2 regions of the Pseudoalteromonas maris genome follow, and region 1 is predicted to be linked to the other one. Evidence: riboswitches for the same ligand, from Rfam matches in the RefSeq annotation. Region 1 holds a riboswitch; the other holds the start of a gene.

The links. Region 1 has a riboswitch for cyclic di-GMP ahead of AAEU32_RS14775 (M12 family metallo-peptidase). Riboswitches for the same ligand answer to the same signal wherever they lie in the genome.
Region 2: it holds a riboswitch for cyclic di-GMP, as region 1 does, so the genes downstream of both, AAEU32_RS13735 (Ig-like domain-containing protein) here and AAEU32_RS14775 (M12 family metallo-peptidase) in region 1, are expected to answer to the same signal.

The regions. Positions count from the first base shown of each region.
Region 1 covers NZ_JBMMUF010000013.1:44,594-49,572, forward strand. The annotation lists gene AAEU32_RS14770 (response regulator) at 25-648, opposite strand; cyclic di-GMP riboswitch class I at 1,042-1,127, shown strand; gene AAEU32_RS14775 (M12 family metallo-peptidase) at 1,204-3,297, shown strand; gene AAEU32_RS14780 (oxygen-binding di-iron domain-containing protein) at 3,448-4,179, opposite strand; gene AAEU32_RS14785 (chemotaxis protein) at 4,176-4,784, opposite strand.
Region 2 covers NZ_JBMMUF010000011.1:13,939-18,917, forward strand. The annotation lists gene AAEU32_RS13730 (hypothetical protein) at 1-208, shown strand, start outside; gene AAEU32_RS13735 (Ig-like domain-containing protein) at 307-3,312, opposite strand; cyclic di-GMP riboswitch class I at 3,383-3,464, opposite strand; gene AAEU32_RS13740 (hypothetical protein) at 3,816-4,133, opposite strand; gene AAEU32_RS13745 (DUF2256 domain-containing protein) at 4,315-4,467, shown strand; gene AAEU32_RS13750 (MBL fold metallo-hydrolase) at 4,464-4,979, opposite strand, start outside.

The DNA of each region.
Region 1 (4,979 bases):
CTATACAAACTTTCGCCGAGTGGACTAAATTACTTCAGGGGTGCGCTTTAGTTTCATCGCGGCTTCTGTGCGATTTTCAACACCCAATTGTTTAAAGATTCGACTGGCATGAACGCGAACGGTTTTTTCTGATATGCCCAACTCGCGAGCTATGGCTTTATTACGCAAACCCTTCGCGATGAGCAGTAGTACTTTTTGCTGACTTGGAGTCAGGGACTGAAGAGTATCATCAGCTGATGTTTTATTACTTTGATTTGCTCGTTTAGCGTTGTCTTTTCCAAGGTAGCGCGCTACAACATTAGTAATGACATCGGCCACTTCCGTTTTCGAAATAAACTCCTGAGCACCAGCATTTAAACATTTCGTACAACTCTCAAAATCGTCATGGCCACTTATCACCACAACGGGTATATCGGGGTAATTTGTACAGATATACTCCAAACCCTGAACGCCTTCACTTCCTGGCATAGACAAATCAAGGATCAGCAGTGCTAATTGCGACTTATGCTGCTCTATGAGGCGAAATAATTGGTGGTAACAGTGGGCTGACTCAATCTCTAAATTCTGCCAGGTGCGCATTAACGTCTGCTCTATGGCAAACACAATAAGCGGATGATCATCCGCAACAGCTATTCGTATATTGCTCATCGTTGAGTACCTCATTTAACGTCTATCCATGTTCGCCATTTCATCGCTGCTGCGCAGTATCAACATCATTGAAATGGTGAGCGTGTATTGAGCCGCTGACTGCGCAACACATGCAAGACACTCAATTAATGCGGTATTTGAATTATTATGAAATGTTGAGAGTCCTGTAGTGAACGGTGAAAGTTCACTGCTCGTTATTTAAACATATACCGTACCCTTAAAGGTTACAAGAAACAAAAGCGGTTGCAACGAACTTATTACCAATAACCCTCAATGACTGCTGCAAAAACAAACAGCAAAAGTCAACACACCCTAGCACTATGTTCCTATTTTAAATAATTCATGTTGGAATTTTTAATGACCCTTGCTAGGCTTGAGTAACGTTTTAGCAACACGCTAATTTGGCAAACTATCCGAAAGGGTAGGACGCAAAGTCACCGGTCTAAGGGGGAACACTCTATGACAGCGGGATTGCTAGCACTCAGCTTGGATTAATGTCGCTGGGTCTACCTTTGCGTTCCAAATGACTATGGATCTGTATTTGGAGCATCACACATGAAACCTAATAAACCATTGGCACTGTGCACTTTGGCGATGGCAACCAGCTTTGCATTAAGCACAAGCGCTGCGGCAAACTCTGCCAGCAACCAAGCAAACATTCCCTACCAAGCTGTGGAAAATTTGCCACACAGCCGCCTGAAAACAAGTTTGTCGAAGCTACCTGCCCCCGTTCAGCAGAAGGTATTAAACAAGCTCAGCTCCCTTGGTATCCCAGTTGTTGATACTGACTTTATCGAAGCTGATGACAACGGCGAAATCTATTATGTTGAGATGGGTTTGAGCGTAGCACCCTCTGCAACAGTGCAAGCTAGCACCCAAACCTTACCTGAAATTGATGTGTTCAATTTGCACAGCAAACCCGCGGCTGCAAACACCGTCTACCTAGATTTTGACGGCGGTGAGGTGAGTGGCCGTGCCTGGGGCGGCGGCACCAGCTATGCCACCCTTCCCTATGACTTAGATGGCGACCCTGCATCTTTTAATGATTCAGAGCGTGCTCGTATCCACGAGATTTGGACGCGTATGGCGGATGATTTTGCCGCGTTTGATATAAATGTGACGACACAAGCACCAGCGACTTTTGGCCCTAACACGGGTTGGGTATTATTTACCAAAGACACTGATGCCAATGGCATAGCGATGCCTTCGCAAGGGGCTGGAGGCGTTGCTTATGTGAATGTCTGGGGACGTAGCGATTATACCAAATATCAACCTGCGTTTGCCTATTACAACCGCCTTGCATCCGGTGCTGCGAACACCATGGCTGAAGCTGGCTCTCACGAGCTAGGCCATAACCTTGGTTTGAGTCATGATGGCACATCAACAACCTCCTATTTCAGTGGCTTAGGTGAAAACCTAGATGTGAATAGTTGGGCGCCAATAATGGGCAACTCTTATAGAAAAAATATTACCCAATGGAGTATTGGTGAATACCCCGATGCCAACCAGTTTCAAGATGATATCGCTATTATCACCTCTAAACTTGGTGCATCTAGCGACACCGAAGGCACACAAACGTCCCCCAATACACTCACTATGGATGAATTTGGCCAATTCAGTGCGACCAACCGCGAAGCCGATCCAAGCAACGCACAAATGGCAAACAAAGGCACCATACAACAAGGTGACAGCGACTGGTTCCAATTCAGTGCGGGCACAGGGGCAGCGCAATTCAACGCCAACCCGGCATGGGATGCTTTTACGCGTGAGTCTCGCCGCGGCGCCAACTTAGACATTGGCTTGCGTCTTTATAACGCACAGGGCGATGTGATTGCCGCAACAGATGGACAAAGTGACTCCAACGCGTCATTGTCATTGGACTTGGCTGAGGGGGTTTATACACTTGAAGTCTACGGCGCATCAGGCCCGTACGTGAGCAACTATGCAAGCCAAGGGCACTATTATCTATCAGGGTATGTGCCACCCACAGCACCCGATACAACAGCACCGGATCCAAACCCGATGACATTTGCAATCGCTCCAAATGCAATTAGTCATGACCAAATCACGATGCAAGCCACAACTGCAATTGACGATAATGGCGCTGTGGTGAGCTACTTGTTCTCTTGCACTCAAGGCACAACAAATTGCACTGACAGCGCTTGGCAAAACAGTACTCAGTTTAGCGCTTCGAACTTATCAGCTCAGACGCAATATTGTTTCACAGTGCAAGCGAAGGATTTAGCAAACAACATGACCTTACCTTCAGCCTCGTTATGTGCAACGACACCTGCTGAACCACTGCCTCCTGCGACGCCTTCATCTTTAGTTGCAACAGATGGACAAAATGGCAGCGCATCGTTGCACTGGGGTGACAACAGTGACAATGAAACGGGCTTTGAGATCCAGCGTGAAAAGCAGCATAAAAACGGGCAATGGCGTGCAACCACGTTTATTACTGAAACTGGTGAAAATACAACAAGCTATGTAGACAGTAGTGATACTGGAGTATTTCGTTATCGCGTTCGCGCCATTAATACGGTGGGCGCATCACCTTGGAGTAACTGGGCGCAGGTTACAGTAACCAGCGACAGCTCTGGCGGTGGTGACGGCGAGAAACCGTGTAGAGGTAATAAGTGCACTAACTGATTACCTATGGTGAACCTTAACATTCACCATAGCATTACCACATTGTTGGCCCCCTGATGTTATAAGACCAAAGCAGCCAATTGGCTGCTTTTTTCATGGTATAGCACCCTAGTGACTGCTGCAAAAATAAACAGCAAAGATCAACACGCCCTAACAAGCTTGGCCAACACTGAGGTTTTCAAACCACTCTAAGAACTCATCGACCATTTCACCCTTAAAAATACGACCGTGTTGCGGCGCCAACATATCGATTTCCAGTTCGCGTACACGCGCTACCCAGTTGTTCTTTGCTGTATTAGAGGGCATCCATCGACGGTGAAAAAGTTCCATATGCTTCACATGCTGGCCAAAGTCTTCCACAAACATAGGCACATCCCCTTTTTCTAGAGCCGCACCAATATCTCCACTCATCAAAATGCGCGCATTGGCATCGTAGACGTTAAAGTTACCGGAAGAATGGAGGTAATGCGCCGGGATAAAACGCAGACTTATGGGGCCCAAATCAATACTTCCGCCCTCATCTTTAATTGACTCATAACGAATATTGTCCATGCCAAAGTGACGGATAAACCCTTCCCACAACCACGGAGCATAGAGCTTGGCATTGGGAATGGTTTTATCCCACAAGCCCAATGACGAGATAATGTCAGGGTCTTGGTGAGATGCAAATAATGTGGTCAATTGCTCAAGCTTTATATGCTGCAGCACACTGGCGAGCATAGGCGAAAATAATTCGATACCGCCGGGGTCCAACAGCATCGCTTGAGACGTTGTTTTTATCAAATATTGGTTAGTATCAATGATGCGCTCAGCTTTGGAGTCATCTCGTCCGAACACGACCCACTCGTGCTCCTTGCCTGAAAAAATGGTTGTAGATTTCAAATGGCATTCCTTTGAATTTTACTTATTTCTTTTAAATTACTGACCGTAGCTTGTTTAATCTTCAACGCAGCACCAACGATATAATCCGACACAGACTCTAATGAATGGCAAAACTCATTCGCTTGAGAAGCCTCGACTCTGGAACGAACCGCGATGTATTCTGCGCTGCGCATTTGCTTTTCTATCTCTTCAAAATAACTCTGAAGCGCAAATAGGGTATGAGAGAAGTGCTGCATCTGAGCCAAAAAATCCTGCTCGGCTTCATACACCCGCTTGGCCAACGCTTCGCAATCATGCTGCCCTGCTGCTTTGCGCAAGTGACTGGCGTACTGCTGGTTTCGCATTACCGCCAAAGCAAGCTTAAATAAGGTGTTTGATTGGGTTTCGATGTGATTAGAAATTTGAATTGTGGCTGTTGAGAATTCATCAATGTAATTAGTGATGGGGTCAAATCCTCGGGCTTCGTCACCAGCGCGAATAGCCACCACCCGCGCGTTCTTAGCTGTTAGCGAGAGACGTTTCGCTTCACCCACAATAATGCTCAGATTTGCAACGACTTTCGCCACAATCACAAAATTATCTATCGTACTTTTGTCAGCTTGCATGCACTTCAAGTGTTTAAGAATTGGCCTTTAATGAAGCTTAGATAATATCTTGCCAGTGTCTAGGGCACATGAAGCTTTACTATGTGTTTTTGCAGCATTTATTAGCATACTTTGGCAAATCAGAACCTGCGTCCAGTGAGATTTTGTGAAAGTCAGGTGATAACACGGTGAAGATACCCCAATGGCACTTTCTAG
Region 2 (4,979 bases), on a different contig from region 1:
TGGTTGTGTATTCGGACAAGCCCTAGGCTATGTGGGTTCAGGTACTGATACCTATGAATGTGCATTTAATATCGAATGGGAACCTGGCCTAGAAAATACAGAAGCTATTGGTGTATTTGAGACTATTCAAGCTACACTTAAAGACTCACAAGGCAATAGCGACACCATTAATGTTGGCATTCAGTTAGCTACAAACGAAGGCCAATAGAAAAGAGTTCGTACGGCGTATAAAAACGCTAAAACCAAGCAAGGAGCCGAGAGAATATCCCGGCTCCTTTTATTTTACCCCCAAGCTAGGTAAAACAATTACTTTCCTCCACGTCCTTTTTTAGTACCGCCTGTGCTTCCTGAGTCGTCAGTACTTCCGCTGTCAGTTGATGACAGAGAAATAGTTACCGTAGTTGTTGATTCAAATTCGCCATCGCTAATGGTGTAAGAAAAACTGTCACTACTTTTAAAGCTTTTTGCTGGCGTATATTCAATCTGACCATCAGCAGTAATAGACACAGTACCTTTGGCGCCTTGAGTTACGCTGGTGATAGTTAACACATCACCGTCTTCATCTACGTCGTTAACAAGTACATTGAATACTGTTGCAGCTTTGGCACTAATGGCAATAGAGTCACTCATAGCGATTGGTGCATGGTTCACTTGCTCTTGGATGTTGTATGACAGTGATGCATCTGTACGGATATTCGCGTTGTTTACATCTTTAGCAGTTAACAACAAGCTGTAACTACCCGCATTAGCATCTATGACTGAAGCCACAGTAACAGTGGTATTGGCTGTTTGACCGTTTGCCAAGGTGATGTTAGCAGTGCTGGCATACCAACCTTGAGGCGTCATCACAGTCAGTGAGTATGTTGCGTCATCACAGTTAAGATTTTGATTTGTAACGCTTACAGTATAAATCTGTTCCTCTCCGGCGTTCACAAAACCTTCAATACTTTGCACGTTAACAGCAGGTGCACCAAGTTCACACACTGGCGCAGGCTCTGCGATAGTGTACGTTGCACTGGCAGCACTTTGATAAAGCGCATCAGTTGCATTGTGAGCTTGGATGCTAAAATCATACACACCCGCATTCGTGTTGGTTGATGAAGTTACAGCAACACTCACTGACTGAGACTCGCCAGATAGCAGTGAAATTGTTTGCGTGTCGGCATTAAAGCCAACAGGCAGATTAGCTAATACGTCAAATGATGTTTGTTCACACACATCACTATTGTTGTTGGTAAGTACACCTTCATACACAACAGTTACACCTGCATCTACAACTCCACTGTTATTATTAACTAGCACCCAACTAGGAGCAGCCAACTCACATAGCGGCTGTGGCGCTTCAACCACATAAGAAAATACAGATTGAGCACTGTGTTGATTATCGTTATTGTTCACTACACTTACAGTAAGGTCATAAAAACCGTCAGTAGCTTGCACGTCAGAGATAACTGACAAACTCACTGTCGCACTTTGACCTGGTGCAAGGTTCACAAATTCAGAAGCAGCACTCCAGTTTGCTGGCACTGCTGTTGAGACCAAAAAGCTTGCTGCTTCGCACTCTAAGCTATCATTATTTGTTACAGTGGCATTCACGTTTACCTGTGTACCTGGTGCTACCCATGCGCTGGTAGTCGGTGCAATGCTCAAAGTAGGAGCAGAAGCAACACAGCTAGGTGCAGAGAAACTCACTGACACATTTGCGGCGTTTTCATCAGCCCATTGTGTGGTCACACTGATTCCCGCGGTGGCATCAACAAACGTTTGCCCTACCTCTAGCGCTGCATCATCATTGTCAAATAGCGAGCTGTAAGGAGTTAAATCCATCAAGATGCTACTATCAATATGCTCAGCCGCTGTGTTGTAGTGCATTAACACACCGTTGGTGACGGCTTTGCCTGCTAAGAAGCTGTCAAAGCCTTGAGCCTGACGATATTCAAGGTAGTACCAAAGAGGTTCTGATGTTGTGGCGTCTGTACCACGACGTACTTTTAAGCCTTTTGCTTGGCCTGCTTTCGCTGTGGCATACGACTCCAGTGTATATTGACCGTCGGCATCGATAGCAATAATGTCGCCTGATTGAGCACTGAGCCAACCCAAGCGCTCTTTATTCAAGACATTGAAATGGCCTTCTGATTTACCCATTACATCTAAGCTGTCGCCATAGTTTGATACCAAGCATTGTTCATCGTAGATGTCGAAGCCACAGTTAAGGCGTTTAGCATGTCTTAAACCTAAGTTATGACCCAACTCATGGCCGATAATTTTTAGATTAAGCTCACCATTGATCCATGACGTAGAAGGCGTGCCGCCAATCGTTCCTTGGCCTAACCAGCTACATGCACTATTTTTTGGCAACATGTATACGCGACGTTGGTACTGATTTAAATCAACACCATTATCAACCGCTGCTTGCACTGCATACTGTTCAATAATTGAAAAATCACATGTCGTATTCAAAGCTAAGGTGAAATAACCAAATACATCACCTGTAAGCCAAGTTTGTCCGTACGACGCTTCTTGGTAATAATCGTTAACACGGCCAAATACCATGTCATGTACTTCTTGAGTAGTCCAAGGCTGCAGTGAAGGGTTATCTTGGAAATTGAGTGCTAGTACCACCACTTTTTGCTCACCTGTGGTACCGCTCAACACTGATGCACTGCTTGAGCTGCTTGTTGCTGAGCTCTCACCAACTGCGAGCACTTCTAGCGCATTGCTATCTTGCTCAAGCAGTAATCGAGAGGTGTGGCCTTGAGTGAATTGCCAACCTGAAGCACGCAGTGTCTGGCCAGAGCGCAACTGCTGGGCACGAGCTGACTCAGGTAGAAACAATTCTGTATGCTGTGATGCAGACTTTAAAAAATAGCGTAAGCGGTCGTTTTCTGACTCATAGGCGTCTTGATATACAAGTTCTAGAGTCCCTGTGATAGATGCTTTTTTTGCCATTGCATCGCCAGAAACAGCGCGTAGTTGATTACGCTTTGCTTGTGGCAAAATAGTGCGCAACACAGCGCTAGGATCGCGCTCAAGCAATTCAAACTGGTTAGCATATCGTTGCTGCGCCAATTTCACTAATTGCGCTTTAGCATCATGTTGTTCGTGTGCAGCATTGAGAGCCGCCGCCATAGATGCCAACTCGAGTGTTTGCAGTTTCACATTGTTGCTTTCAGACTCTGCCGCGTTCACTGGCGTTGCCTGTACTTGCATCGTGGTAAAAGCCAAACCAAGCGTAAGCGCGAAAAGAGCGCAAGCTTTACCAGCTGATGAAGTGGTGTTCGTAGACGTTTCAGTGCGAAGAATAGATCTCACAACTAGAACCTCTCAAAGTTTTCAATAACTTCGAAAGCTCCCAGTTATACTGAGCTCTAAAACGCATTCCTTCGGTAACCCAGCCACCCTCTTTTAAAGTAGGGCCTGTGGCTTTGCGTCCATCAATTACTTGATGTTTGCCGTTTTCGAGAGTGCTTTCGAATGTGGGTAGCGGCACAACTATGCTGTGACGCTCATTGGAGTGTAGCAATATGTACAAAAAAACATCAAGTATAAAATTGGTGTTTTTTTGTACAAATCTTTAAGTCTCAGAAAAAACAAAGATTAAAAAACAAATTATTTTTTCCATGCTCCGCCAAATCTGTCGAAGCCGACAAAGGATGGAGGTTTAAATGAGTTCGATGTTCTATGAAATGAACGTTTTCATAAAAGACTATCGATAAAAGTGATAGTGATCACCTTTGTCACATCCGCTCATTGTCAACCTTATGGCCATCTTAACTCCAATGACGGATGCTGTGCCCGATTGATACACTTAATCACTAATGTTTGCGACTGAGGATATCAACAATTTCACGTGTGTTGTTAATCACACGAATGATGGTGTCATCAACCTGAATACCGATAATTCCGTCATCTGAGATTGGCTGAATAATACGGCCTCGGTCATAAATATCGCGACTTAAAATATCACCACGGCGCAGTTTCTTTTGCCAGCCTGGAGGAAGTTCACCGCCATTTGCGACTTTCTTCTGAAGGCCCGGCGGAAGCGATTTATGTTTTTCTTTGTGGTCTTTTGCCTGAGCTAGGCCTGACACCAAGCTAAGTGCCAAAATGGTAAGTGGGATATAACGCGTCATGTTGTTTACCTTCGAATAATAATTAATTTCAGCCTAACAGGAAAAACTGAACAAGTAATGAAATTGTGTGCTTTGTACCTAAACAGCTGTGATTTTGTGCCACTAATCAATCACTCACAACAGTGATCTTAGGGTCATTCGCTGCCCGTATGTGAAGTATGGCAAATAGTTAGTGGCACTAATGGCACACAGAAAACAAAACCTTCCATCGAAAATATGCCCCATTTGTGAGCGCCCTTTCACTTGGCGTAAAAAATGGCAGCGCAACTGGGATGAAGTAAAGTACTGCTCAAAAAGATGTGCTGGTGCACATCACAAACACCGCGGCACTTAGAAGCAACTGCGCACTAACGCACAGTGAGCGGTTTTATCCATTGCTATTGTCATCCCATCTGCCGCTAAAAACAGCCGCCCTGTGTATCGTTGCTGCGCCACATCCTGAATTTTATCCATACACACTTGTCCACCATAGCGAGCGCTAAAATGCGTCAACAATAAGTATGGCACCCGCTTTTTTTGAGCGTATTCACTGATTCGCTCTACGTCACTGTGGCCCGTGTGAAAGCCGACTTTACGCAAATCTGCCGCTAAAAACGTGGCTTCGTGAACGAGAAGATGCACTCCTTCGATGATGGAGTCGAGACATTTGGGCGCCTCATTATCGCCACAAATCACCATGACTCTGGGCTGCCATGCTAAAAACGTGTAGTCATCACTGCGTAAATCACGCCCCTCAAAAGTCACATTCTCACCGCGTTGCAAGCGGTTATAGTGGGGACCACTGCCTACACCATCAGCGCTGAGCTTTTCAATATTAAGTTTGCGCTGAATGCGCGTTTCAGTGAA